DNA from 3 places in the Brevibacterium litoralis genome. Region 3 is predicted to be linked to each of the others. Evidence: predicted binding sites of a transcription regulator. Region 3 holds the regulator's gene; each other region holds the start of a gene.
What was found. The regulator LexA, encoded in region 3, represses DNA repair genes until DNA is damaged. The targets are predictions, from matches to a motif close to TCGAACANNTGTTCGA.
Positions count from the first base shown of each region.

Region 1: imuA' (DnaE2-dependent mutagenesis accessory factor ImuA') is a predicted target of LexA. The motif match lies at 4,895-4,910, and genes of this name have one in related genera.
Region 2: uvrA (excinuclease ABC subunit UvrA) is a predicted target of LexA. The motif match lies at 4,749-4,764, and genes of this name have one in related genera.

Region 1 covers NZ_JBDIUY010000019.1:40,540-50,231, reverse strand. Annotated here, with positions in the region: gene AAD496_RS06495 (NAD(P)H-binding protein) at 1-223, opposite strand, end outside; gene AAD496_RS06490 (pyridoxamine 5'-phosphate oxidase family protein) at 276-1,001, opposite strand; gene AAD496_RS06485 (TIGR03086 family metal-binding protein) at 1,055-1,666, opposite strand; gene AAD496_RS06480 (AraC family transcriptional regulator) at 1,754-2,707, shown strand; gene AAD496_RS06475 (HNH endonuclease signature motif containing protein) at 2,740-4,602, opposite strand; gene imuA' (DnaE2-dependent mutagenesis accessory factor ImuA') at 4,921-6,129, shown strand; gene AAD496_RS06465 (Y-family DNA polymerase) at 6,126-7,811, shown strand; gene AAD496_RS06460 (error-prone DNA polymerase) at 7,961-9,692, shown strand, end outside.
Region 2 covers NZ_JBDIUY010000020.1:6,831-16,522, reverse strand. Annotated here, with positions in the region: gene uvrB (excinuclease ABC subunit UvrB) at 1-331, shown strand, start outside; gene AAD496_RS06930 (TerC/Alx family metal homeostasis membrane protein) at 566-1,579, shown strand; gene AAD496_RS06925 (YciI family protein) at 1,738-2,022, opposite strand; gene AAD496_RS06920 (DEAD/DEAH box helicase) at 2,153-4,669, shown strand; gene uvrA (excinuclease ABC subunit UvrA) at 4,796-7,702, shown strand; gene uvrC (excinuclease ABC subunit UvrC) at 7,717-9,588, shown strand; gene rapZ (RNase adapter RapZ) at 9,620-9,692, shown strand, end outside.
Region 3 covers NZ_JBDIUY010000015.1:83,585-93,276, forward strand. Annotated here, with positions in the region: gene AAD496_RS05590 (class I SAM-dependent methyltransferase) at 1-457, opposite strand, end outside; gene hflX (GTPase HflX) at 487-2,082, shown strand; gene AAD496_RS05600 (ATP-dependent DNA helicase) at 2,079-4,079, shown strand; gene lexA (transcriptional repressor LexA) at 4,210-5,022, opposite strand; gene AAD496_RS05610 (LysM peptidoglycan-binding domain-containing protein) at 5,298-5,690, shown strand; gene AAD496_RS05615 (histidinol-phosphate transaminase) at 5,778-6,959, shown strand; gene hisB (imidazoleglycerol-phosphate dehydratase HisB) at 6,956-7,588, shown strand; gene AAD496_RS05625 (hypothetical protein) at 7,585-8,199, shown strand; gene hisH (imidazole glycerol phosphate synthase subunit HisH) at 8,196-8,861, shown strand; gene priA (bifunctional 1-(5-phosphoribosyl)-5-((5-phosphoribosylamino)methylideneamino)imidazole-4-carboxamide isomerase/phosphoribosylanthranilate isomerase PriA) at 8,929-9,684, shown strand; gene AAD496_RS05640 (SseB family protein) at 9,684-9,692, shown strand, end outside.

The DNA of each region.
Region 1 (9,692 bases), on a different contig from region 3:
CCACGCCGGCGGCGAGGTCCGCGGTGACGGCGGCATCGGTGATCTCCCCGATCCGCCACTCGTCGACGAGGCCGGCCAGCGACGGGGCGCCCGAGCTGTGGGGTTCCTCGGCACGTTCGCGGTCCCGGACGAGGGCGCGGACCGTGTGCCCGCGGCGGTGGAGTTCGGCGACCAGGTACCGGCCCTCGTAGCCGGAGGCGCCGATGACGAGTGTGGTGGTCATGCGTGGTTGGCGACTCCGGCGTAAGTGTTCGGGGTGCGGGCGACGGCGGGCATCAGTAGAGCTTCTCCTCGTAGGACTTGCCGCAGTACTCGTCGAGTTCCTCGACGCTCTGGTCCGGCTTGTCGAGGCGGTTCGCGAGGACGGCACGCCGGGGGACGTGCGCCTCGGGCGCCCAGGTCTCCGGCTTCCACAGCTGCGAGCGGAGGAAGGCCTTGGAGCAGTGGTGGAAGACCTCGTCGATGTCGATGACGACCGCCAGGAGCGGGCGCTTGCTCTTGACCTGCATGTCGTCGAAGAAGGGGGCGTCGGTCACGAGGGTCGCGCGGCCGTTGATGCGCAGGGTGTCGCCGCGGCCGGGGATCATGCAGAGCAGACCGACGTGCGGGTTCTGCAGGATGTTCCGGTAGCCGTCGGCGCGCTGGTTGCCCGGTCGTTCCGCCAGGGCGATCGTCTGCGGGTCGATGACGTGGACGAGTTCGCCGGCCGGGTCACCCTTGGGCGAGGCGTCCAGATTCCCGTCGGCGTCCGAGGTCGACAGGACGCAGAACGGTGTGGCGGCCAGCCAGTCGACGTCCTCGGGGACAAGTGCCGGACGGACCTTGTCCTTCACCAACTGCGAGGGTTCGCCGATGAGCGCGGTGAGCGCCTCGGGGGACTCGAGGGTCGGCCAGGTGGCGCGGTCGGCGATGGGAGGGGCCGGGTCCGTGGGGGTGGCCGGGTCCGTGGCAGTCGGTGCGGGGTCCGTCGGAGCCGTGCGCTCCGTCACAGGGGTGTCCATGCCCATGAGGGTAGTGCAGCGTCATGCGGGCGCTCTGCCGAGGCGCCCGTCCCTCAGGCACTCCAGTGCGGATCGCGGCCGGAGAGGCCGAGAAGGCGGTGGAGGGCCGGGGAGTCGGCGGGCACCTCGACGGCGGGTGCGAAGGGTTTGCCCGGGCCCTGGAAATCCGGAGTCAGCATGGCCGGTGCGAAGTCGAGGGAGGCGAGGACGGCGTCCTCGGCCGGTGCCCACGGCCGCCCGGTCGCCACCGCGAGGTCCCAACCGTGCATCTGGTACTCCCAGAGGATCATCGACAGGGACATGTCGCCGGGCATGGACACCTCGCCGATGAACAGCGGCCGGGAGGCCGCCTCGGGGAGGACGTCTGCGAGGCGGGCGCGCGCCGCCCGGACCTGGCCGGCACCATTCCCCTCGACGGTGACGGCGTCGAGGTCCGAACAGTGCCTGTCCGCCGAGGAGAAACCGTCGGCGAAGGCGGTGAGCCATCCGACCACGTGCTGCCGGAGCGCGGCGAGGTCGTACTCGGTGCACGGGGTCGGGTGGGGATCGGCGGAGGTCGGGATCGTGTCGAGGAGGTCGGCGAGGTCCGCGAGGACGGCATCGAGCTGTGCGGTGGTGATCGTGGCAGGGTCGATTGCATGTTGCGGGGCGGGGTTCGTGTCCATGGCTCCACGGTAGGCAGGCGGTCGGACGGCGCGATTGAAGATTTGCGACATGAACCTTCACCGGGCCGATCCACTACCGTGTGGACCGTGTCCGCCTATGACGACACCCGCGGGATCCTCTCACCGGCCGAGATGCGACGCCATGTCGACTTCCGGCGGTTCCCCGTGCCCGCGGAGTTCGACGGACTGCTCGACTTCGTCTGGTCCGTGGAATGGTCGTTCGAGCGATCAGCCGACTCGGCTCCCCGGCACCACCGGCAGCAGGTCGTCTCACGTCCGGCGGTGAACATCAGTGTCGGTGTGGCACCTCCGCCGGACGTCGACGAACCCGGCCCTCACCCTTTGCGGGCCGTCGTCAACGGGGTGACGACCAGGGTGCAGTCGCGGTTTCTGGCCGGTTCAGGGTGGAATCTCGCGGTGAAGACGACCACGGGTGGCTTCGGTGCCTGGATCGACCGGGTAGGGGACCTCAACGACCGGGTGTTGTCGGTCGACGACGTCCTCGGCATCGACGGTGCAGCACTGTCCCATGCGATCGCCGAGGCGCGCTTTCCGGGGTCGAACCCTGTGTCGGAGTCGGACCCTGCTCCCAGGGCAGGGGCACTTGGCACGGATTCCGACGAGCGCAGCGCCTCGGCGGCTGGAGCCCTCGTCGACGCCCTCGGCCGGGCACTCGACCGTGCCGATCCGCGACGGATCCCGATCGCCCGGGAGGTATCACGGATCGCGGACATCGCCGAACACGACCGTTCGATCCGGCGGGTGGAGGAACTGGCCGCGATCGCCGGAGTGACACCTCGGACGTTGCAGCGGCAGTTCGCCTCCTTCGCAGGAGTGAGCCCGACCTGGGTGATCCGCAGGTACAGGCTCCTCGACGCCGCCGAACGTGCCCGGGACGGCGCAGCTGTCGACTGGGCCGATGTCGCGGCCGAACTCGGTTATTCCGACCAGTCCCACCTGATCCGGGAGTTCACCGCCGTCATCGGTCGGAGTCCGGCCGCCTATGGGCGGGGCCAGCGTGCAATTCGTGCGGAGGCGTGACGACGTCCCGATCAGAGCTCGTCGAGTCTGCGTCAGAAGGGTGCGACCATTGCCTGGCGGCGGCTCTCCTCGCGTCGGCGGTAGGCGGCTTCGCGTGCTTGGCGGCGGCGTTTCTGGAAGGCGAGTTGGTCGGCGATCTTGGCTCGGTCGCCGGGGGAGTGGCCCGGGACGGGTGTGGGCACACCGGTCCCGTCGAGAGGCAGGCTCGCCTGTCCCTCGCTCGCCTGTCCCTCGGAGAGAGTACGTCCACTGTCCGGGAGGGCTCCTGGACTCCGCTCACCCATCGGGCTCGTTCCCGGCGAGTCCCCTCCTGTCGGTCCGCCTGCGGGTCCGGCCGGAGCCCTGTCTGTTGTCCCGGCCGCCAGTCGCTGCGCGATGAGGTGTCGGGTCCGGTATTTCGCGTGGATGACGGGTCGTCGGAGCGGGTCCTGGGATTCCGGGGGCCGCCACGCGACGATCCCTGTCGGGAGCATGACGGCTTCCCATCCGAGGCGCTCGTGATGGTGGTGGTGATACCCGCAGGCCTGGGTGAGGTTCCAGTGGTCGGTCGGTCCGCCCTTCACCCACGGGATGATGTGGTGTGAATCGCACGCCGAGGGAGGACTCGAGCAGTCGGGGAAGGAACATCCCTGGTCCCGGGCGGTGAGAGCCCGGACCATCGTGTCGGTCGCGAACCGGCCGGCGGTGACGAGACTCGATGTGCGGGTGCGGGTGTCGGTGCGGACCTCGTCGATCCGCAGCGTGTCGACCCACGGGGAGTCGGATGCCAGGAGGTGTTCCAGCCGGACGGTGTCACCGGATCCGGTGGTCGCCAGGCCTTTCTGCCGTTCGATCGTGGTCCGGTCGGTGGTGATGACGAGGCCGATCGCGGCTCCGGCTGCCTGCCGGTTCCCGGCGTGGGTGCGGAGGATGTGCCGGAGGCGGTCGAGGTTCTTCCGCTGCCGGTACCGCAGGTCGATGGGGGTGCGGACGTCCGTGGGTGTCCCGTCGGGGTGGAGGCCGGTCGGCGGGAGCGGGTCGGTGAAGTCCCGAGTCTCGGCGTCTTCAGTCGGTGTGCCTTCCACTTCTCGTGCGGTGAGTTCGGCGTCGAGGAGGGCGCCGGTGATGTCGTCGAGGTAGGCCTTGAGTCGCCAGTCACCGTTCTTCTGTCGGGTGAGGACGAGTCCGTAGGGTTCGGTCGGTTCCGTCTCGTCGGGTGCGCTGCCGTCGGGGTCGAGGTAGGCCAGGGCGTGGGCGCCGGCGGTGCGGATGTCGGTGACGCGTAGTCCGGGTGCCTGGGTGACGAGGAGGTGTTCGAGGGCCGGTCCGTGGACGGTTTCGACGGCAGGCGGGATCGCATCGAGGGTGCGGGTGATCTCCTCGGCCTGGGCGCTGGAGATGGTGCCTGCCGCGAGGGCGGAGGCGACCTCGGGTCGGCGGGGTGCGAGGCGTTGACCGGTGAGGGTGCGGCGGTGTCCGTGGGCGTCGGCGTTCTTCAGCAGGCGGCCGGCTTCCCAGCCGGAGAGTTTGAGTTTCGAGGTGAGCAGGTCGCGGGTGTTCTTGGCGCCGGTGTGGGCCGGGACGTCCTCGTGGAGGAGGACGGCGGTCAGATCACGGGTGAGGGCCTGGGCTCGGCGGGTGAGCTGTTCGAGGCCTGCGAGTCCGGCGGTGGCGGTATCGGGGTCGAGGGGACGGTGTCCGCTCGTGATGTCCTCGGTGAGGGTCCGGATGTGGTCGAGTGCGGTGGTCAGTTCCGGGAGCCTGCGTGTGATGAGGTCCTCGTCGTGGTCGGTGAGGAGGGTGGGGAATTGCGCGTCCTCGAGCCCGGGGTTCGCCTCGTCCGTGCGTCGTCCCGTACCGGCTCCTGCTCCTGTGCCTGCGGTCGTCCCGGTGGTCGAGCCTTCGTGTCGTGCCATGTGCCTGTCACCTCCTTCCCGTGGAGCGCCGTGTCGGGTTCGACGTGTCACGTGCTGTTCGAACGCCGTTGTTCGGACAGTGCCGGCGACCGTGTCGAACAGTGTTCGAACAGAATTCGAACCGTGTCGAACACTCCGTCGTGTTCGACCGCGCCTGCGTGGGGAAGTACGCCCAGCTTAGCCATATGCATATGGGCACACAAGACTCGTGTTCGAAAAAGTTTCGACCTTTCCTGCCGGATGACGCCGAATGCGACAGGCGCACACCCTGCCACCTGCACACTTGCCACTTTCGAACACCAGTTCGATAATGGGTGCATGTCAGTCGACGCCCTGCAGCAGCTCACCCACCTCACGGGTGTCCGGACGGCCAGTGAACTGGCCTCCGGGATCGCGCCCCACCCCGTGGACGCGCCCCTGCGCCCCGTCTACTCCCGGGGCGGGCTCCCACGCGGGGAGATCCTGCAGGTCACGGGGGACCATGCGGTGTCCCTCGCTCTCGCCTCGGTCGCGGCCCTCACCCACGAGGACCGCTGGGTCTGCACCGTCGGCCTCGGAGCGCTGTCGTCCGCCTCGATCGCGGACTTCGGTGTCGACCTCGACCGTTTCGTGTCCGTCGCGACCCCCGACCGCGAATGGCTGCGCGTCACCTCCGTCCTCGTCGAGTCCTTCGACGTCCTCCTCGTCCGCCCGCGCTACCGCACGACCCCCACCGAACGCAGCCGCCTGGCCGCCAAGGTGCGGGAACGCCGCGCCACGCTCGTCTCGCTCGACCCCTTCGCCGGCAGCACCGAACAGCTCTCGACCACCGCCCTCGGCTGGGACGGCGCGCAGGCCGGCCACGGGCGCCTCTCCGGCTGCCGCGTCGCCGTCCACGGCTCCCGCACGGGCTCCCACACACTGCTCCTGCCGGGCCCTTCGGGCCGCGTCGAGTCCCTCACCCGCTCCCGAGGCGCCCTGACCATTGCCCCGACGCAACCGGACCACTCCCTGCCCGGACGTCGCTCTCCCGGCGTCCTCCGCCCCGTCCCCACCCACTCCTCTCCTGCCGCTCCGGAGGAGGGCTCCGGTGCATCGGCGGACGTCGTCCCCCTGCCACTCCCCGACACGGACGGGCAGGCAGGGGACGACCGTACAGAGGGTGGAACCCCGGCCATTCCACGCACGGAACCGGAACGAAAAGGAGCGGAATCACAGGTGATCGCGCTGCCGATCCCGGAAGGTGGGCGAACGGGCGTGCTGCCCGACTCGGACGAGGACCAGGCCGATGGAGACCCCACCGGCGCGGATCTCCCGGGCGACGGCCCGGCGGAGGAGGGTACGGCGGATGCTCGAGGGGAGGGCACCTCGGGAGCGGAGGGACCGACCGGCGGTACCGCTCACGAGGCGCCCGTCGCCACGATCACGGCACTCACCGGGGCGGCGCCGACCGCGACCGCATCCGGCGCGGCAGTGCCCACCGAGGAGACCGTGCCCACCGAGGAGACCGTGCCCACCGAGGAGACCGCGGCGGGGGTGCGACCATGACGCGCACGCTCGTCCTCGCCGTGCCGGACTGGCCGACGGTCGCCGCGGTGCGGGCGCTCGGGCTCGATCCCCTCGCGCCGGTGGCGATCCTGCGGGCGGGGCGGATCCGCGCGTGCAACGGTCCCGCGCGCGCCGCCGGCGTGGGGATCGGGCTCAACAAGCGGGCCGCCCAGCTGCGCTGCCCCGACCTGCAGGTCCTGTCGCAGGACACCGATCGGGACCACCGGGTGTTCGCCGAGGGGATCGGGGTGCTCGAATCCCTCGTCGCGCGGTTCTCCCTGGTGGAGCCGGGTGTCGTGAGCATGCCCGTCACGTCCCTGCAGCACACCCACGCGGACGAGGCGGCCGCCACCGAACACCTCCTCACCGGTCTCACCGACGCGACGGGCTGGGAGTTCTTCCCCGGCGTCGCGGACACGGGATTCGGTGCGTTGCTCGCCTCGCGGACGGCCACACGGGTGCCACCGGGGGCGACGGCGGAGTTCCTCGCGCCCTTGCCGTCGACCGTGCTCGAGGAGGTCGACCCGGTGTCCTTCGGCGAGCTCGTGCCGCTGCTCGAGAGGTTGGGATTGCGGACGCTCGGGACCCTCGCCGCTCTGCCGGAGTCCGAGGTGTCCGGGCGGTTCGGCGAGGTCGGCACGCGGGCACACCGACTGGCCGCGGGACACGAGGACCGGATCCCCGTCGATCACGTGCGGGCACGCGAGCACCGCGTCGAGGTCGCCGTGGACCCGCCCACCGGCCGGAGCGACGTGCTGTCCTTCCACGCGCGGTCGCTCGCCGGGGACCTGTTCCGGGGTGTGCGCGCGGACGGGCTGGTGTGCACACACGTGAGCATCGGCCTGCTGTCGACCACCGGCGAGGAGCAGACCCGTACGTGGCGGATCGAGGAGATGAGCGAGACCGCCGTCGCCGACCGCCTGCGCTGGCAGTCGGAGGGATGGTTGCGTCCGGCGCGGGGGCGGGGCGGTGCACCGGGAGCGGGGCGTTCCCCGGAGGCCGGGGGTCCTGCCCCCGTCGGCGGGGGTCCCGGACGTTCGGGCCGGCCACCACAGGTCCCCGGGCAGGGGAGCCTTCTGGAGGGTGACGGCGCCGATCCCGGTGAACCCGCGGAGGACGGGATCGCGCTCATCACGCTCGTCGCGGCGGAGCTCGTCGCGCCGCTGCGGACGCAGGAGAGCCTGTTCGACCAACGGCCGGGGCGGATCGCGCACACGCTCGAGAGGATCCAGGGGCTCTACGGCGCGGAGACGGTGCTCGTCCCCTCGCTCCAGGGTGGGCGCGACCCCGACGAGACCGCACTGTGGACGCCGTGGCAGCAGGCGCCTCGGGCGGTGCGGGATCCCGGGGCGCCGTGGCCCGGGGACATCCCTGCGCCCCGGCCGACGCTCGTCGAACGCACCCCGGTGGACCTGCTCGACGCCCAGGGGGTGTCGGTCGTCGCGCGTCCGGCGGGACTCGATGCGGCACCGGCTCTGTTGCGGGCACCGGCGAGCGGTGGGCGGCCACGGTTCTCCGCGCGGGTCACGGCCTGGTCCGGCAGCTGGCCGGTCGAATCCGGCTGGTGGGACGAGGCGGTGGCGCAGTACCGCGTGCGGATCCAGGTCGTCACGGAGGACGGCCACGCCTTCCTGCTGTGCAAGGAGGAAGGGGAGTGGTACCTCGTCGGGCGGTACGAGTGAGGGGCGATCGCTGGGCGGGACCTTGAAATCGAGTGTGCGGAGATCGGCGTTTCAGACCCCGCACGACGCCAATCTGCGCACGGTCGAATCGCGGGCACGGACGGTTCGCGCAGGCAGGTGACGAGCACAGGCAGGGAGGACGAGGAGACATGGGATTCAACAACCCGCGCACACCCTGGGCGGAGCTCGCGCAGAAACTCTCACTGCTCAGCGGCGACAAGAAGGCACTGCGCGCGTTCCTCGCCGAGCGGAGTGCTGAAGGGGAGCGCGGTGCTGCTGACCGGGTCCACGGTGAGTCGAACGCCGAGGAGGTCAGAGGAGAGAGCACCCGGGGGAGTGGCACCCCGAATACTCCTTGGTCAAACCAACGACATGCGGAGGACGACCCCGCCACGCCGGCCGCACCTGCTCCCACACCGGGACCCACGCCGGGGCCCGCTCCCGCACCCGTCTCCGTGGGGCCCGGTGCTTCCGACCGTCGCAGCCGGTATGCGGACTCACCCGAACTCCCGGAGGACGTCGACGATCCGGTTCCCGCACCAGACCACCCGACTCCGGACCACCCGCCCACCGACCCGGAGGCGAACGGCTCCGACGCACCCGCCTGGGCCCGGCGCGACCGCTACGCCGACACGGCGTCGGCCCGGAAGCATGACGGGAACCCGGCCGACCACCGGAACTCACCCACCGACCACCGGAACTCACCCACTGACCACCCGAGCGCACCCACCACCCCCGACACGGCGAGCACTCCCGCACCCACTCCGCGAAACCCGGGCCACACCTCCACATCCCCGACCCGCGCCACCCCGCCCTGGGCGGAGCTGCACGTGCACTCGGACTTCAGCTTCCTCGACGGCGCCTCGGAACCGGAGGAGCTCGTCGAGGCGGCCACCCGCTCGGGGCTGGACGGGCTCGGCCTCACCGATCACAACGGCCTGTACGGCGCCGTCCGGTTCGCCCACGCCGCCGCCGAGGCGGACCTCCCCACCGTCTTCGGCGCCGAACTCTCCGTCGGCCTCACCGAGAAGATCCCCGGCCAGGTCGACCCGCAGGCACTCCACGTCCTCGTGCTGGCCCGCGGAGTCGCGGGCTACCGGCGCCTGTCGGAGGCGATCACCGAGGCGAACATGCGCGGGGAGAAGAACCGCCCGGTCTTCGACCTCGAGGAACTCGCCGCCCTCACCCGTGAACACGGCGACTGGCGCATCCTCACCGGCTGCCGCAAGGGCCTCTTCACCCTCACACCCGGCGCGGCCGCGCCCGGTGCGCGCACACGAGGAACCACACCCACCCGCTCCCGAGGCGCCCTACCCTCGGGCACACCCACCTCCTCCACACCCACCACCCCGGACCCCACCTCCGCAGCCGCCTCTCTCGCGTCCGCGATCGACCTGTTCGGCGCCGACAACCTGGCCGTCGAACTCACCCACCAGGGCCTGCCCACCGACGACGAACGCCTGCGCCTGTACGCCGATCTCGCCGCCGCCCACGGGGTCCCGGCCGTCGCGACGAACGCCGTCCACTACGCGACCCGCGCCCGCTACCGCAACGCCCAGGTCCGTGCGGCCGTCCGGTCGCGGAAGTCCCTCGACGAGGTGGCCGGCTGGCTGCCCCCGGCCGCGACCAACCGCATCCACTCCGTCGACGAGATGCTCCGCCGCTTCGCCTTCCTCGGCGAGGCGGGGTACACGGCGATCGCGAACGCCGGGCACATCGCCGCCGAGTGCGCCTTCGGCCTCCGCGCCGCCCGCGCCGGACTCCCCACCGCACCGATGCCCGCGGGCGTCACCGAGGAGCAGCACCTGTGGGACCTCGTCACGGCCGGAGCCCTCCACCGCTACGGCACCCGCGAGGCGAACCCCCACGCCTGGGAGGTCA
Region 2 (9,692 bases), on a different contig from region 3:
CACGAAGAAGATCAACGACATCACCGAACGCCTGCAGCGCGAGGACGAGGACACCCGCGAACTCCTCACCGAGTTCGACTACGGCAAGGGCAAGCGCGGCTTCAACTCCACCCTCACGGACGAGCAGCGGGCGAAGGCCCAGTCGGCGGCCGCGGCGGCGGGTACCGTCGTGCAGCCGACCGACGACCTCGTCGAGCTCATCGCGACCCTCACCGAGCAGATGCACACGGCGGCCGCAGAGCTCCAGTTCGAACTCGCGGCCCGCCTGCGTGACGAGATGGCCGACCTCAAGAAGGAACTGCGCCAGATGCAGCGGGAGGGTCACGCCTGACGGGAGCCCTGGGGCGCCTCGGCGGAGGGGAGAGTAACGGAATCATCACGACGACCCTGTAGAATCACGGTGTCGAAGGGGAGTATCCCCCAATCCAAGTCCGGGGGTCGTCATCACGACGGCGCGTCCAAGGCCTGTCCGGCCCCGGAGCGGTGAGCACACCGCGGGAGAGACCTTCGGATCATGCTGCAGGACCACCGACGGTGGTCCGTGTCGTTGTCTGAAAGGCCTCACGTGGAGATCCCACTCACATTCAAGCTCGTCTCGGGAGCCGTGCTCCTGCTGATCCTCATCGGCGACCTGCTCATGGTCGTCAAGCGGCCGCACGTGCCCTCCCTCAAGGAGTGCGGCCTGTGGGTCGGCTTCTACGTCTCCCTGGCACTCGTGTTCGCCGGTGTCCTGTGGGCGCTCGGTGACGCCCAGCACGCCGGCCAGTTCGTCACCGGTTGGCTCATGGAGTACTCCCTGAGCATCGACAACCTCTTCGTCTTCGTGCTCATCATGGGCGCCTTCGCCGTCCCCAAGCGGTACCAGCAGGAAGTGCTGATGGTGGGCATCATCATCGCGCTCATCGCCCGCGGTATCTTCATCCTCGTCGGCGCGGCCGTCATCGAGCGGTTCGTCGAGGTGTTCTTCCTCTTCGGCGCCTTCCTCCTCTTCATCGCCTGGAAGCAGGCCTTCTCCGAGGAGGACGAGGGCGACGCCGAGAACGGTCTCATCAAGTTCCTCAAGAAGCGGATCAACGTCACCGAGGAGTACCACGGCAACAAGCTGCGCGTGGACATCGACGGCACCCGCTTCTGGACCCCGATGTTCATCGTCTTCATCGCGATCGGCTCGACCGACGTGATGTTCGCCCTCGACTCGATCCCCGCGATCTTCGGCGTCACCCAGGACGCCTTCCTCGTCTTCACGGCCAACGTCTTCGCCCTCATGGGCCTGCGCCAGCTGTACTTCCTGCTCGGTGGCCTCGTCGACCGCCTGGTCTACCTGCACTACGGCATCGCGGCGATCCTCGGCTTCATCGGCGTGAAGTTGCTGCTCCACGCGCTCCACGCCTCCGAGTGGGTGCCCTTCCGCGCGCACGTCCCGGAGATCCCGATCTGGATGTCGCTCACCTTCATCGTCCTGGCCATGGTAGTCGCGACGGTCGCCTCGCTCATGAAGATGCGGCAGGAACCCGACCGCGTGCAGCTCGGACCCGTAGCGGACGACTCCGCCGACGAGGACTCGCACAAGCACTCCTGATACCCCGCTCCCGAGGCGCCCTGGCCTTGGCATCTCGCCTGCCGGGCGTGGCGCGGGGAACCCCGAAGCCACTCCCATCGGGGTTTCCCCGCGCCACGCCCTCCTCGGGCATGTCAGCGGCCCTGCGGGGCAACGAGTTTCGTGGCGAACGAGACTTCTCAGCCGGCCCAGGGGCCGAAGACGGGGGTCCAGGGGCGGATCTCGGTGCGTTCGATGACGCCCTCCTGCGCGAAGGGGTCCTGGGTGAGGAGGTCACGGAGGGACTCCTCGGACTCGGCCTCGAGGATGAGGAGGCCGCCGGGCGCCTCGCCGTCGAGAGGTCCGCCGGCGAGCAGGATCCCCTGCTCGTGGATGCCGGCCTCCCACTCGCGGTGGGCTGGGCGAACCGACATGCGGTGGTCGGTGTCGGGGCCGTAGTGGTAGATGACGGCGAACGTGGCCATGGGGACTCCTCCTGTGTCGGGGTGTGCACGTGCGACCGGTCGGCATCTGAGAGACTGGACCGGGTCCGGTCCCGAGACTAACCGCCCGCCGTCCCCGCCCGCGCCACCGAACACGAACGAAAGGCCCTCCGTGCCCCGTCTCCACCTGATCCCCGAAGAGTTCGCGGACACCGACACCCTGTGGTCGAGCTTCGAGGAGTACTGCACGGACCTGGGCATCGAGCTCTACCCGGCCCAGGAGGACTCGATCCTCTCGATCCTCACCGGGGACAACACGATCGTCGCGACACCCACCGGGTCGGGGAAGTCGATGGTGGCCCTCGCCGCGCTCTACGCTGCGGTGTGCACCGGCCGGCGCGCCTTCTACACCGCCCCGATCAAGGCGCTCGTGAGCGAGAAGTTCTTCCAGCTCTCGGAGGCCTTCGGTGCCGACCAGGTGGGCATGGTGACCGGTGACAGTTCCGTGAACGCGGACGCCCCGATCATCTGCGCCACCGCGGAGATCCTCGCCAACCAGGCCCTGCGCTCCGGCGGCATGCTCGACGTCGGCATGGTCGTCATGGACGAGTTCCACTACTTCGCCGACCCGCAGCGCGGTTGGGCCTGGCAGGTCCCGCTGCTGGAGATGCCGCAGGCCCAGTTCGTCCTCATGTCCGCCACGCTCGGCGACACGAGCGGGATCCGGCAGAGCCTCACGGACGTGACCGGTCGCCCGACCGAGGAGATCACGGGTGCGGCCCGCCCGGTCCCGCTGGAGTTCCGCTGGTCGGAGGAGCCCCTCCAGGAGGAGCTGCTCAAGCTCGTGCGCGAGGACAAGGCGCCGGTCTACGTCGTCTCCTTCGCCCAGCGCCAGGCGATCGAACTCGCCGGCTCCATCGTGAGCACCGGGCTCACGACCCGCGAGGAACGCGACGCGATCGCCGCGGAGATCGGCAAGTTCCGGTTCGGCAAGGGTTTCGGCGTCGTCCTCAAGCGCCTGCTCGACCACGGCATCGGCGTCCACCACGCCGGCATGCTGCCCAAGTACCGGCGGCTGGTCGAGCAGCTGGCCGGCAAGGGTCTGCTCAAGGTCGTGTCCGGCACCGACACCCTGGGTGTGGGCATCAACGTGCCGATCCGCACCGTGCTCCTCACCGGCCTCACCAAGTTCGACGGCCGCCGCATGCGCCGCCTGAGCGTCCGTGAGTTCCTGCAGATCGCCGGACGTGCGGGCCGGGCCGGGTTCGACTCGGTGGGTTACGTCGTCGCGCAGGCCCCCGAACACGAGATCGAGCACAGCAAGGCCCTGGCGAAGGCCGGCGACGACCCGAAGAAGCGCAAGAAGGTGAAGAAGAGCCAGCCGCCCGCGGGATTCGTCGGGTGGTCGGAGAAGACATTCGACAACCTGGTGAACGGTCAGCCGGAGGAACTGAACTCCCGGATGCGCATCACCCACTCGACGCTCATCAACCTGCTCTCCCGCCCCCGCGCCGGCGTCCACACGGTCCGGGACTTCATCGACCGCACCCACGAGACCCGTGCCGCCAAGCTCGACCTCTACCTCAAGGCGCTGCGGGTGGGGCGCACGCTCCTGCAGGCCGAGGTGATCGAACGGGTCGAGTACTCCGACGGGACCGTCGGCTACCGCCCGGTCGATGACCTGGGCCCGAACTTCGCCCTCAACCAGCCGCTCTCGCCCTTCGCGCTGGCCGCGCTCGACCTCTTCGACCCGAAGTCCGAGACCTACGCCCTCGACGTCGTGAGCGTCCTGGAGTCCACCACCCAGGTGCAGTTCGCGATCCTCAAGGGCCAGCTCGACCGGATCAAGCGCGACGAGCTGGGCCGCCTCAAGGCCGACGGCGTCGAGTACGCGGAGCGGATGGAGATCCTCGACGAACTCACCTATCCGCAGCCGAACGCCGAGATCCTCGAGGAGGCCTTCGAGGCCTACGCCCAGGGCGCCCCGTGGGTCAAGGAGATCGGCCTCGAACCGAAGTCGATCGTCCGCGACATGGTCGAACAGGCCATGAATTTCTCCCAGTTCGTCGCCTACTACGGCCTCGCCCGCGTCGAGGGAGGCCTGCTGCGGTACCTCATGGACGTCTACCGGATGCTCGTCCAGACGATCCCCGCCGACGAGTCCGACGACCGGATCGACGAGATCCGGCACTGGCTCGGCGACCTCATCGCCCGCGTCGACTCCAGCCTCATGGAGGAGTGGCAGGCCCTGCGCGACCCGTCCGAGGACGGTGCGGAGGAACTCGCCTTCGCCCCGGCCGACGACCGCCTGAGCGCCGACACCGCACGCTTCACCCGCCTCGTCCGCAACGCCCTGTTCCACCGTGTGCTGCTGGCCGAACGCGCCGACTACCGGACCCTCGGGGAGCTCGACTCCGAGGCCGGCTGGGACGAGCGGGCCTGGGAGGACGCGATCGAGGACTTCTACGACGAGTACGGCGACGAGGGCGGGATCGGTATCGACACCGACGCCCGCAGTGACCGCTTCGTCCAGATCACCCGCGGCCAGGACTCCTGGGAGGTCCGCCAGGTGCTCGTCGACCCCCGCGGCGACCACGACTGGGCCATCACCGCCCGCGTCGACCTCGCCGCGAGCGACGAGGCCGAGGAGGTCGTCGTCGAGCTCCTCGACGTCGGCCCGCTCTCCTGACGCCGCCGAGGCGCCTTGCAGTTCTCGTACCCCGTGCAGGGCGCCTCGGGTGCGGGGGAGCATGACGGGGATCACGGATTCGAAGGAATGTTCCATTACGACCGGTGCCGGGTTTAGAGTGGGTCCGTGACTTCGGAAGCGATCCTCTCCACCAGCCCCGAGCCGGAACAGCCCACCTCTCTCGCGGGTGGGGTGTCCCACCTCGACACCATCTACGTGCAGGGTGCGCGGGCGCACAACCTCAAGAACGTCGACATCCGGATCCCGCGGGACTCGCTCGTCGTGTTCACCGGCCTGTCCGGCTCCGGCAAGTCCTCGCTCGCCTTCGACACGATCTTCGCCGAGGGCCAGCGGCGCTACGTCGAGTCGTTGTCGTCCTATGCGCGGATGTTCCTCGGCCAGGTGGACAAGCCGGACGTCGACATCATCGAGGGGCTGTCCCCGGCGGTGTCGATCGACCAGAAGTCGACCTCCCGGAACCCGCGCTCGACCGTCGGCACGATCACCGAGGTCCACGACTTCATGCGTCTGCTGTGGGCGCGTGTGGGCAAGCCGCACTGCCCGGTCTGCCACGAGCCGATCACCCGGCAGACGCCGCAGCAGATCGTCGACCAGCTGCTCGAACTGCCCGAGCGCACACGGTTCCTCGTCCTCGCCCCCGTTGTGCGGCAGCGCAAGGGCGAGTTCGCGGATCTCTTCGCCGACCTCCAGGCCAAGGGCTTCGCCCGCGCGGTCGTCGACGGGGAACAGATCCAGCTGAGCGAGCCGCCGACGCTCAAGAAGCAGTACAAGCACGACATCTCCGTCGTCGTCGACCGCCTGGTCGTCCGTGACGGCATGCGGCAGCGCCTGGCGGACTCGGTGGAGACCGGACTGGCGATCGCCGAGGGGCGGCTGGACGTCGAGCTCGTCGACGAGGGGACCACCCGGACCTTCTCCGAGCACATGTCCTGCCCGAACGACCACCCGCTCGCGATCGACGAGATCGAACCGCGCACCTTCTCCTTCAACTCCCCCTTCGGCGCCTGCCCCGACTGCGACGGCATCGGCTCGCGCCTCCAGGTCGACGAATCCCTCGTCGTCCCCGACGAGGACCTGAGCCTCGGTGCGGGAGCGATCGCGCCCTGGTCGACCGGCAAGACGACCGCCAAGTACTTCAACCGTCTCCTCAAGGGCCTCGGCGACGAGCTCGGGTTCGACCTGAAGACGCCCTGGTCGGACCTCGCCCCCTCGCAGCGCAAGGCGATCCTCGAGGGCAAGGACTACAAGGTCGAGGTGAAGTATAAGAACCGGTTCGGCCGCGAACGCGTCTACGCGACCGGTTTCGAGGGCGTCTACCAGTACATCCTCCGCAAGCACGGCGAGACGGAGTCGGAGAGCTCGAAGGAGCGCTACGAGTCCTACATGCGTCAGGTGCCCTGTGCGACCTGCAAGGGTGCCCGCCTCAAGCCGGAGGTGCTGAGCGTCCTCGTGGGCGGGAAGTCGATCGCGGAGGTGAGCGACCTCGCGCTCGACCAGGCCCTCGAGTTCCTCTCCGGGCTGCAGCTGGACTCCCGGGACCGGCAGGTGGCCGCCCAGGTGATGAAGGAGATCACCGCGCGCCTCACCTTCCTCCTCGACGTCGGCCTGGAGTACCTGAGCCTGTCGCGGACCGCCGGCACCTTGTCCGGCGGCGAGGCGCAGCGCATCCGCCTGGCCACCCAGATCGGTTCCGGTCTCGTCGGCGTGCTCTACGTCCTCGACGAGCCGTCCATCGGCCTGCACCAGCGGGACAACCGACGCCTCATCGAGACGCTCACCCGCCTCAAGGACCTGGGCAACACGCTCATCGTCGTCGAGCACGACGAGGAGACGATCGAGGCGGCCGACTGGATCGTCGACATCGGTCCCGGGGCCGGTGAGCACGGGGGACAGGTCATCTACTCCGGTCCCGTCGTCGGGCTCGCCGAGGCGGAGGACTCCGTCACGGGTGCCTATCTGTCCGGTCGGCGCCGCCTGGAGATCCCCGCCACCCGCCGGGCGATCGACCCCGACCGGATCATCACCGTCGAACGGGCGCGGGAGAACAACCTGCGGGACGTCACCGTCGAGTTCCCGCTCGGTGTCCTCACCGCCGTCACCGGTGTCTCCGGGTCCGGCAAGTCGACCCTCGTCAACGACATCCTCTACACCCGGATGGCGAACGAGCTCAACGGCGCCAAGCGGGTGCCCGGGCGGCACAAGCGGATCACCGGCATCGACCAGCTCGACAAGGTGATCCACGTCGACCAGTCGCCCATCGGCCGGACCCCACGGTCCAACCCGGCCACGTACACCGGGGTGTTCGACAAGGTCAGGCAGCTGTTCGCCGAGACGGAGGTGGCCCGGATCCGCGGCTACCAGCCCGGCCGCTTCTCCTTCAACGTCAAGGGCGGGCGCTGCGAGAACTGCCACGGCGACGGCACGATCAAGATCGAGATGAACTTCCTGCCGGACGTCTACGTCCCCTGCGAGGTCTGCGAGGGAGCCCGGTACAACCGGGAGACGCTCGAGGCACACTTCAAGGGCAAGAGCATCGCCGACGTCCTCGACATGCCGATCGCCGAGGCGGCCGAGTTCTTCGAGGCCGTCCCCTCGATCGCCCGTTACCTGCGCACCCTCGTCGAGGTGGGCCTGGGCTACGTCCGTCTGGGCCAGCCGGCGACCACGCTCTCCGGTGGTGAGGCCCAGCGCGTCAAGCTCGCGGCCGAACTCCAGAAGCGTACCCGCGGGCGCACCGTCTACGTGCTCGACGAGCCGACCACCGGTCTGCACTTCGAGGACATCCGCAAGCTGCTCTCGGTGCTCCAGAGCCTCGTCGAGAAGGGCAACACCGTGATCGTCATCGAGCACAACCTCGACGTGATCGCGAGTGCCGACCACATCATCGACATGGGCCCGGAGGGCGGCCGCGGCGGCGGCACGGTCGTCGCCACCGGCACGCCGGAGCACGTCGCCACGGTGGCGGGCTCCCACACCGGTGAGTTCCTGGCGCGCATGCTCGACCGCCGCTGAGGGGGTTCTCGGCAGTGGATCCCAGCACCTATCGTCCGGCGACGGGGGAGATCCCCACGCAGCCGGGCGTCTACAAGTTCCGGGACGCGGACCGGCGGGTCATCTACGTCGGCAAGGCGAAGAACCTGCGCAACCGGCTGAACTCGTACTTCGCCAACCCCGCCGGCCTGCACCCCCGGACCTTCACGATGGTCCACACGGCCGCCTCGGTCGAGTGGACCGTCGTGAACACCGAGGTCGAGGCGCTCCAGCTGGAGTGGACGTGGATCAACGAGTTCGACCCGCGGTTCAACGTGATGTTCCGCGACGACAAGTCGTACCCGTATCTCGCCGTGACGATCAAGGACGAGTTCCCGCGCGCCTTCGTCACCCGCGGCAAGCGCCGGCCGGGCGTCAAGTACTTCGGCCCCTTCGCGCAGGTGTGGGCGATCAAGGAGTCGCTCGACCTGCTCCTCAAGGCCTTCCCGATCCGCACCTGTGCCCCCGGCGTTTTCCGCCGCGCCGAGCGCAGCGGTCGGCCCTGCCTGCTCGGGTACATCGACAAGTGCGCCGCGCCCTGCGTGGGCGAGATCTCCCCGCAAGCCCACAAGCAGTTGGCCCGGAACATCGTCGACTTCATGTCGGGCGACACCGGGACCTTCATCTCCGCCCGCAAGGAGGAGATGGCGGCCGCGGCCGCCGAGCTCGACTACGAACGCGCCGCCCGCGTCCGGGACGAGCTGCAGGCCCTGCAGAAGGTCCTCGACAAGTCCGCCGTCGTCCTCTCGGTGAGCGCCGACGCGGACGTCTTCGCGATGGTCTCCGAGGAGTTGGAGGCCTCCGTCCAGGTGTTCCACGTCCGGGGCGGCCGGATCCGCGGGGAACGCGGGTGGATCGTCGAACGCATGCAGGACGTCGGCACCCCGGAGCTCGTGGCCGACTACCTCAAGCAGGCGTACACCGGGGTCGAGCCGGAGGCGGTGCCCAAGGAGATCCTCGTCGACGCGCTCCCGGAGGACCTCGACACCGTCACCGACTGGCTGTCGGGCCTCCGCGGGTCCCGGGTCACCGTCCGCGTGCCCGAGCGCGGTGAGAAGAAGGCCGTCATGGAGACGGTGCGGAAGAACGCCGAGCAGGCCCTCGTCCTCCACAAGACCCGCCGGGCCTCCGACCTCACCACCCGCTCCCAGGCGCTCCAGGAGATCCAGGAGGCGCTGTTCCTGCCCGAGGCGCCCCTGCGCATCGAGTGCATCGACAACTCGCACACCCTGGGCCAGGACGTCGTGGGGTCCCTCGTCGTGTTCGAGGACGGGCTGCCGAAGAAGAAGGACTACAGGCACTTCGCCGTCCACGGGGACGCCGCCCGCGACGACACGACCTCCATGTACGACGTCGTCTCCCGCAGGTTCTCCCGCTATCTGGAGTCGCTGGCCTCGGAGGAGCCGGACGAACGGTTCGGCTACCGGCCCTCGCTCCTCGTCGTCGACGGCGCCCTCCCGCAGGTCCACGCCGCGGTCCGGGCCCTGGAGGACCTGGGCATCCGCGACGTCTCCGTCGTGGGTCTGGCCAAACGTCTGGAGGAGGTGTGGGTCCCCGACGACGAATTCCCCGTCGTCCTCCCACGCAACTCCGAGGGTCTCTACATGCTCCAGCGCATCCGCGACGAGGCCCACCGCTTCGCGATCTCCTACCACCGCAAGCGCCGCGGAGCCTCCATGCGCACGAGCGTGCTCGACGAGATCAGCGGGCTCGGCGAGGCCAAGCGCAAGGCGCTCCTCCGCCACTTCGGCTCGGTGAAGAAGATGCGCGCCGCCTCCGTCGAGGACCTCCAGGAGGTCTCCGGGGTGGGTCCGGCGCTGGCCGCCCGCATCCACGCGCACCTGGCGACCGGTAACGTAGGGGTGTGACGCGCACCCCTCGACCGGAAGGCCCGACCCCATGAACGGTACCGACACCTCCGGCCTGGAGATCCTCCTGTTGACGGGGATGTCCGGGGCCGGCCGCTCCACGG
Region 3 (9,692 bases):
TGCGCAGGAGATCGTGGAGGACGTCCTTGCCCACGCGGATCGGCGGGTTCGACCAGATCGCGTCGAAGCGCTGGTCGGTGGGGATCTCCTCGGCGTACACCGGGCGGACCAGGTCACCGACCCCGAGCGCCTCGGCATTGGTGTGGGTGAGCCCGAGTGCGCGTTCGTTCACGTCGAGGGCCCACACCCGGGTGTCGGTCCCGGCCTCGCGGGCCGTGAGCGCCGCGTGGAGGGAGATCGGACCCCAGCCGCAGCCCAGATCGAGCAGGTCCCCGGCGGGCGGGGCGGGCACGGCGTCGAGGAGCACCTTCGTGCCGATGTCGAGACGGGTGGGGGAGAAGGTCCCGGCGTTCGTCGTGACGTCCACCTGGCGACCGGCCAGGTGGATGCCGATGGTCCGCGGCTTGTCCGCCGCCTGCGTCGTCCGGGAGAAGTAGTGGTCCGTCACGGTCCCCATCCTATGGGGCACCCGGACTTCGTGAGAGAATGGAGCACCCTCGTGAACGACAGGAAGAAGCGTACGTGACCGAAGCGAGCGAAGACCGCTCCCGCGCCATGATCGACCGTGTGCTCTCGCGCAGCGGTACGGCCCTCACCGACGACCGTCTGGTCCACCAGGACGACTCCCAGATCGACCTCCTCGAACGCCAGGCGCTGCGCCGCGTCGGCGGACTCTCCACGGAGCTCGAGGACATCACGGAGGTCGAGTACCGCTCCCTCCGGCTGGAGAAGGTCGTCCTCATCGGTGTCTACTCCACCGACGCGGCGGAGGCGGAGACCTCGCTGCGGGAACTCGCCGCCCTCGCGGAGACCTCCGGCGCGGAGGTGCTCGACGGCCTCTTCCAGCGCCGCGACCACCCCGATCCGAGCACCTACCTGGGCTCGGGCAAGGCCCGGGAACTCGCCGACGTCGTCGCCGCCGTCGGTGCGGACACCGTCGTCGCGGACACGGAGCTCGTCCCCTCCCAGCGCCGTGCCCTGGAGGACGTCGTCAAGGTCAAGGTCATCGACCGGGTGGCCCTCATCCTCGACATCTTCGCCCAGCACGCCAAGAGCCGGGAGGGCAAGGCCCAGGTCGAGCTCGCCCAGATGGAGTACCTGCTCCCGCGCCTGCGTGGCTGGGGCGAGAGCATGTCCCGGCAGGCCGGTGGCCGGGTGGCCGCCGGTGCGGGCATCGGCTCGCGTGGTCCCGGTGAGACGAAGATGGAGCTCGACCGGCGCCGGATCCGTGAACGGATGGCCAAGCTGCGCCGCGAGATCAAGCAGATGAAGCCGGCGCGGGCGACCAAGCGGGCCAACCGGACGCGCAACCGGGTGCCCTCTGTGGCGATCGTCGGGTACACGAACGCCGGCAAGTCGTCCCTGCTCAACCGGCTCACCGACGCCGGTGTCATGGTGCAGAACGCCCTCTTCGCGACCCTCGACCCGACGGTCCGCCAGGCGGTCACGGCCGACGGGAGGGACTTCACGTTCACCGACACCGTCGGATTCGTCCGCAACCTGCCCCATCAGCTCGTCGAGGCCTTCCGGTCGACGCTGGAGGAGGCCGCCGAGTCCGACGTCATCCTCCACGTCGTCGACGCCGCCCACCCCGATCCTCTCGGTCAGGTCCGGGCGGTCCGCGAGGTGCTCGCCGACGTCGACACCTCCGACATCCCGGAGCTCGTCGTCCTCAACAAGGCGGACATCGCCGAGCCGGTGGCGCTCGCGCGGCTGCTGCGGGAACTGCCGGACTCCGTGGCCGTGTCCGCGGCGACCGGCGACGGGATGGACGACCTGCGCCGCACCCTCGACGCCCTGCTCCCGGTCCCGGAACACGAGATCACCGCGCTCGTGCCCTACGACCGCGGATCACTCGTCTCCCGGATCCACGACGAGGGCACCGTCCTCCACGAGGAGTACCTCGACTCCGGGACCGCTCTCCAGGCCCGCGTCGACGGTGACCTGCTCGACGCGCTGCGTGACTTCCTGCGTCCGGACATGGTCGTCGGGGACGCGGTCGTGGACGGGGCCGGTCCGGCCGCGGACCCCGCGACGGGCACCGGAGGACGGGGCACCTCGGCGACGGGGACGGGGGAGTGAGCCCGACCGAGCAGCTGCTCGCCGGGGCCGTCGCCGCGCTCGGCGGCAGTCCGCGCGAGGGACAGCAGCGGATGGCCGAGGCGGTCACGAGCGCCCTCGACTCCCGCACGCATCTGCTCGTGCAGGCGGGGACGGGCACCGGTAAGTCGCTCGCGTACCTGGTCCCCGCGGTCGAGCACTCGGTGCGGACGGGGAACCGGGTCGTCGTGTCGACGGCGACACTCGCGCTCCAGGCGCAGATCGTCGACCGTGATCTGCCCAGGCTCGTCAAGGCCGTCGGGGCGGAGCTACCGCGCAAGCCGAAGGCGGCGGTCCTCAAGGGCCGGCGCAACTACCTGTGCAAGTACAAGATGGACGGCGGGTACCCGGACGAGGGTGCCGGGATGCTCTTCGACCTCGGCGCGGACACGGCCGGGGACCGGGTGGGTGGCGGTGGTGCCGGCCGCGGTCCGGACTCCCCGGCGGCGATGACCCGTCTGGAGGAGGAGATCCGCCGCATCCGGTCCTGGGACGCGTCGACCGAGACCGGCGACCGTGACGACCTCACCCCCGGCGTGAGCGACCGCGCGTGGTCGCAGGTGTCGGTCAACGCCTTCGACTGCCTGGGCCAGAAGTGCCCGCTCGTCGAGGAGTGCTGGTCGGAACTCGCCCGGGCACGGGCCGCCGAGGCGGACGTCGTCGTCACCAACCACGCACTGTTGGCCATCGACGCCTTCGGGGAGAACTCCGTCCTGCCCGAGCACTCGGCCGTCGTCGTCGACGAGGCACACGAACTGCGCGACCGCGTGACGAATGCGCTGTCCGGGGCGATCACGGTGGCGATGCTCGAGGCGGCGGCCTCCTCGGCCCGTAAGCACACGACGGTGCAGGACACCGTCGTCGGGATGTTGGACACCGCGGCCTCCGCCCTCGGCAAGGCCCTGGCGAACGCCGAGGACGGCCTCATCACCCACTGGCCGGACGACCTGGCCGACGCCGTCGTCGCGATCCGCGACGCGGCGAAGCAGATCTTCGCCGACTCCGGGGCCGACCAGGACTCGAAGGCCCCGGACGCCGGCCGTCAGATGGCCCGCGCCCGCCTGCAGGAGATCCTCGACCTGGCTGACCGGATCACCGAACGCGCCGGCAACGACGTCTCTTGGGTGTCCCGGTCGAACTTCCGGGACCGGGAGACCGTGTCCCTCGTCGTCGCGCCCCTGTCGGTGGCGGGCACCATGCGCAGCGGGATCTTCGAGGAGGCGACCGTCGTCGCGACCTCCGCGACGCTGGCCCTCGGCGGGTCCTTCGAACCCGTGGCGGCCTCCATGGGCCTCGCCGGTCCCGAGGCGCCCCGCTACGACTCCATCGACGTCGGGTCGCCCTTCGCCTACGAGAAGCAGGGGATCCTCTACGTCGCCTCCCACCTGCGTCGGCCCGGCCGCAGCGGACTGGGCGACGACGCGCTCGACGAGTTGCAGGAACTGCTGGAGGCCTCCGCCGGTGGTGCACTGGGGCTGTTCTCCTCCCGGGCCGGCGCCCAGCGCGCCGCCGAGGAGATGCGGGAACGTACCGATCTGCCCATCCTCCTCCAGGGTGAGGACACCCTCGGGTCGCTCGTGAGCCAGTTCGCCGCCGACGACCGCACCTGCTTGTTCGGGACGATGTCCCTGTGGCAGGGCGTGGACGTGCCCGGCCGGACGTCCCGCCTCGTCGTCATCGACCGGATCCCGTTCCCACGCCCCGACGACCCGCTCGTGACCGCGCGGACCCATCAGGCGCACAAGAACGGGGCCAACGGCTTCATCAGCGTGAGTGCGACGCATGCCGCTCTGCGTCTCGCGCAGGGCGCAGGCCGCCTGATTCGCAGTGTCGACGACCGCGGTGTCGTCGCGGTGCTCGACTCCCGGATGCGGACCGCCGGCTATGCGGGCTTCCTGCTGCGTTCGCTCCCGCCCATGTGGCTCACGGAGAACGGTGGTGCGGTCCGCCAGGCCCTCGGACGGCTGGCCGAGGGCTGAGGGACGGTCGAAGGGTCGGTCCCGTCGGCCCGGGCCTGCGCACGGGCGGGAGACGGGCGTGGAAAGACGCACGAGGCGCGGTCCCGGAGGGGACCGCGCCTCGTGCGTGGACGGCAGGGGTGGGAGGAGCTCAGACCGAGCGGATGACCGCCGTGACGATGCCCATGATCTGGGCGTGGTCGCCGTCGATGGGCTCGTAGTCCGCGTTCTGGGGCAGCAGCCACTGCTTGCCGCCGGTGCGCTTGAGGGTCTTCACCGTCGCCTCGTGGTCGAGGAGCGCGGCGACGATCTGACCGTTGTCCGCGTCCTGCTGCTTGCGGACGACCACCCAGTCGCCGTCGCAGATGGCCGCGTCGATCATCGAGTCGCCGACGACCTTGAGGGTGAAGAGGTCACCCTGGCCGACGATCTGCCGGGGGAGGGTGAAGACGTCCTCCGTGTTCTGCTCCGCGGTGATCGGACCACCGGCGGCGATCCGCCCGACGAGCGGGACCTGGGCGTTGTCGGACTCCGCCACGGGGGAGTGGGCCGGGAGGTGGCTCACGGTCGCCTCGGTCGCCGGTGGCTGCTCCTCGGCCGGGTTCACGATCTCGATGGCCCGGGGGCGTTTGGGGTCGCGGCGGACGTAGCCCAGACGCTCGAGCTGCGAGAGCTGGTGGGCGACCGAGGACAGGGAGGCCAGCCCGGCGGCCTTGCCGATCTCCCGCATGCTCGGCGGGTACCCGTTCTCGTAGACGGCCTGCTCGATCGTCTCGAGGACGAGGCGCTGCCGCGGGGTCAGGCGGGTGTCCCCGGCGGCCGCGGAGCCCTCCGGGAACTCGAGGATCTGACCGTGCTCGTCGCGGAACCGTCGGACCTCGTTCTCCACGCTGTCGTTGCGGGGGCGCCCGCGCGGGCGCGGGCTCTCCTGCGGGTCGGGGGACTCCGTCTTCTTCGTGCTCATGTCTCCACCTGCCGGTAGTCGGTGTAGTGCCCGAATGGTGCTGAAAGTGACCGGTCGCAAGAAGTGTGTCCGAGGCTCCTGGAAGGGTGTGCCACGTCCGGACGATCAGCTCGTTCGAATCCATCTTCGCACATCTGTTCGAGGTGGGTGGACATCTGTTCTAATGTCCGGTTCAATAGAACACGTGTTCGGAACTGACGTTCGAACACGGCAGGCACCGCCGGCGACGGGGCATCCCGTCGGTCGCGCGGCCCACGACACGCAGGAGTACGAACATGAGCTCTCTCACCGCTTCCCCGCTGGCTTCGTTCGCCACCTCGCACGGTCTGCGCACCCATCCCGCACGGGAACGCGCGGCCGTCCGCTGGACCCCACGGGGCCGGCGGTTCCTCCGTCTGGCCCGCACCCTGCTCCTCGCGGCGGTGTTCGTCGGCGTTGTCCTCGCTGCGGTCCTCGGGCTGCGCCCGGACGCCGCGGCCTCCGGTTCCGCGGAGGTCGGGGCCTTCGACACCGTGGTCGTCGAACAGGGTGACTCCCTGTGGACGGTCGCCCGGGAGGCCGCGGGTGACCGTGACGTCCGGGACGTCGTCCTCGCCATCGTCGAACTCAACGGACTGTCCTCGCAGATCGTCCACCCGGGCCAGGAGCTCGCGGTCCCATCCCACTGATCGGTCGGACCCCGCCGATCGGGTCGACCGGTTCGGTGAGGGGTCCCGGTGCCGCCGCGTGCGGACCTCCCCGGTAGAATCCCGGTCGTGACGAACCTCGAGGACCTCCCCCTCCGCGCGGACCTGCGCGGCCAGACCCCGTACGGCGCTCCCCAGCTCGACATCCCCGTCCGGCTCAACGTGAATGAGAACGCCTTCGACGTCCCGGCGGACGTCGTACAGGCCATGGACCATGCGCTGCAGGCGGAGCTCCCACACCTCAATCGGTACCCGGACCGCGAGTTCACCGCCCTGCGGGCGCGGCTGGCCCGCTACCTCGACGGTGTCCTCACCCGTCAGGGTGGCCGTGACGCCGCGAGCGGGCAGCCGGTCGCACACGCACCGGTCGACCCGGCGGGTATCTGGGCGGCGAACGGGTCGAACGAGGTCCTCTCCCACATCGTGCAGGCCTTCGGGGGCCCCGGACGCCGCGCACTCGGGTTCGTTCCCAGTTACTCGATGCACTCCCTCATCACCACCTCGACGGGGGCGGAGTGGATCACCGCCGAGCGTGCCGCGGACTTCACCCTCACGGCGGACGCGGCCGTCGCCGCGGTGCGCGCGCACCGACCCGAGGTCGTGTTCCTCTGCACGCCGAACAACCCGACGGGTACCGGCCTGGACCTCGACGTCGTCCGGGCGGTGCTCGCCGAGACCGAGGGGATCGTCGTCGTCGACGAGGCCTATGCGGAGTTCGCCCGGCCCGGGTACGTCTCCGCGCTGACCCTGCTGCCGGACAATCCACGTCTGGTCGTCTCCCGGACGATGTCGAAGGCCTTCGCCTTCGCCGGTGTGCGACTGGGCTACGCGGTGGCCGATCCGGCCCTCATCGACGCACTGCGGCTCGTCCGGCTGCCCTATCACCTCTCGGCACTCACCCAGGCCGCCGCGGGTGCTGCGCTGGACCACGCGGACTCTCTGCTCGCGAACGTCGAGGAACTCATCCGCCAACGCGACCGGATGTCAGCGGGTCTCGCGGACCTCGGTCTCGACGTCGTCCCGAGTGACTCGAACTTCCTGCTCTTCGGTGGCCTCACCGACCCGAGCGCGTTCTGGCAGGGTCTGCTCGACCGCGGCGTCCTCGTCCGGGACATCGGGATCCCCGGCCACCTGCGCGTCAACGCCGGGACGGCCGACGAGACCACGGCGTTCCTCGACGCCTGCGCCGCGCTCCTCGCGGCAGACCCCACCCACCTCACCACCTCCGAGACCGCCGAGGAGTCCGCATGACCTCCACTCCGACCGTGACCCCCTTCGAGGGCCCGCGCACGGCGCACGCCTCCCGGAGAACCTCCGAATCGTCGATCGAGGTCGCCCTCGACCTCGACGGGACCGGGAAGTCGGAGGTCGACACGGGTGTGGGCTTCTACGACCACATGCTCACCGCGTTCTCCAAGCATTCCCTCGTCGACCTGCGTGTGAAGGCGACGGGGGATCTGCACATCGACGTCCACCACACCGTCGAGGACACCGCCATCGTCATCGGGCAGTGCCTGCGGGAGGCGCTCGGGGACAAGGCCGGGATCCGCCGCTACGGCAATGCGAGCGTGCCGCTCGACGAAGCCCTGGCCTCCTGTGTCGTCGACGTCTCCGGGAGGCCCTACTTCGTCCACACCGGGGAGCCCACGGGCTTCGAGTTCCACCTCATCGGTGGGCACTTCACGGGGTCGATGGTGAGTCACTCGCTGGAGTCACTGACCTTCCACGCCGGGTTCACCGTGCACCTCACCTGCGTGGCCGGTCGCGACCCGCACCACATCGCCGAGGCGGAGTTCAAGGCCTTCGCGCGCGCCGTGCGGCAGGCCGTCGAACCCGACCCGCGCATCACCGACATTCCGAGCACCAAGGGAGCCCTGTGAGCCGCACCGTCATCGTCACCCCGTTCGGGGTCCCGCAGCAGCTGGCCGCCGCCTGCGTCCTGTCGGACATCCCGGGTGTCGTCGTCCCCCTCGGACAGTTCTCGGCCGTCGTCCAGGAGGGCACCGACATCGCCGCGGGCAATGCCGCGGCCGCCGCGATCTCGACGATCGCCGGCAAGCACGAGGTCCTGCTCATGGTCCGCAGCGAGGAGCGGATCGACGCCGCCCACTACCGGCACGGTGAGCGCGAGGCCGACGTCCCCGCGGGCCTCGCGCTCAGCAACCTCCCCGACGAGCTCGAACCGCTGCTGCTGGAGTCCCTCGAACCGACCGATGTCGAGGGCCACATCGACACCTCCACGATGTCGAAGATCCAGGCGTCCTCGCTCACCATGACCCCGCAACGCGCGGCGATCGCGCGGACCGCACTCATGTGGGCCGTGGCCCTGTTGCTCGCGCTCGTCGCCCTCGTCGGTGGTGGGATCGCACTCGGCAACGGCGCGGTGCTCGTGGGCGGGCTCGTGCTCCTCATGGCCCTCGTGGTCGGTGGATTCGCCGGCTACCGGTTGTGGTCCCTGCTCGTCCGCGCCCGGACGGCGGTGGCGGCATGACCACCGTTCCCGCCACGCACACGGTACGGACCGATGCGGCACAGACCGCCCCGGCACAGAAGGACGTCGTCGTCCTCGACTACGGCTCCGGCAACGTGCGCTCCGCCGTCCGCGCCGTCGAACGCACCGGCGTCCGGGTCGAACTCACCTCGGACCTCGACCGGGCCGCGGACGCCGACGGCCTGGTCGTCCCCGGGGTCGGTGCCTTCGCCGCCGTCATGGAGGGCCTGGAGTCCGTCGGCGCCCCGGAGGTCATCCGCGCCCGGCACGCCGCCGACCGCCCGCTCCTGGGCATCTGCGTGAGCATCCAGGTGTTCTTCGAGTCCGGTACCGAGCACGGGATCACGAGCACCGGCCTGGGTATCTGGCCCGGTGCCGTGTCCCGCCTGCAGGCTCCGGTCGTCCCGCACATGGGGTGGTCGGAGGTCCGGCCACCCGCGGGCTCCCGGATGTTCGCCGGTGTCGAGGACGAACGGTTCTACTTCGTCCACTCCTATGCCGCACACGAGGCGCCCACCGGCACGCTCACCACCTTCGCCGATCACGGGGAGCCCTTCGTCGCCGCCGTCGAGGACGGCACGACCTGGGCCACCCAGTTCCACCCGGAGAAGTCCGGGGACGCCGGCTACGGCCTGCTGCGCAACTGGGTCTCGATCCTCTGAGACCTCCGGCCACACTGCTCCACCCGCACACCCCCACACCATCCACCGACGGGAAGAAGACGTACCCATGACCGAGTCCACCACGACGCTGCCGCCTCTCACCCTGCTCCCGGCCGTCGACGTCGCCGACGGCAAGGCCGTCCGCCTGGTCCAGGGCGCCGCCGGATCGGAGACCGACTACGGCTCCCCGGTCGAGGCCGCCCAGAACTTCGAGGCCGCCGGTGCCGAGTGGATCCATCTCGTCGATCTCGACGCCGCCTTCGGACGGGGCTCCAACCACGACCTCCTTGCGCAGGTCACCAAGGCGGTCAACCTCAAGATCGAGATCTCCGGTGGCATCCGCGACACCGAGTCCCTGGAGCGTGCCCTCGACACGGGTGCCGAGCGGGTGAACATCGGCACCGCTGCCCTGGAGAACCCGGAGTGGACCGCCGAGGTCATCCGTCTCTACGGCGACAAGATCGCCATCGGCCTCGACGTCCGGGGCACCACGCTCGCCGCCCGCGGCTGGACCCGCGACGGCGGTGACCTCTACGAGGTCCTCGCCCAGTTGGAGCAGGCGGGCTGCTCCCGGTACGTCGTCACCGACGTCAACAAGGACGGCACCCTCCAGGGCCCGAACACCGAACTGCTGACCTCCGTCGCCCAGCGCACGAACAAGCCGGTCGTCGCCTCCGGTGGCGTCTCCTCCCTCGACGACCTGCGGGCACTGCGGGAACTCGTGCCGGCCGGTGTCGACTCCGCGATCGTCGGCAAGGCGCTCTACGCCGGCAAGTTCACCCTCCAGGAGGCCCTCGAGGTCGCCGGCGGAACCGGCCACTGATGCCCGAG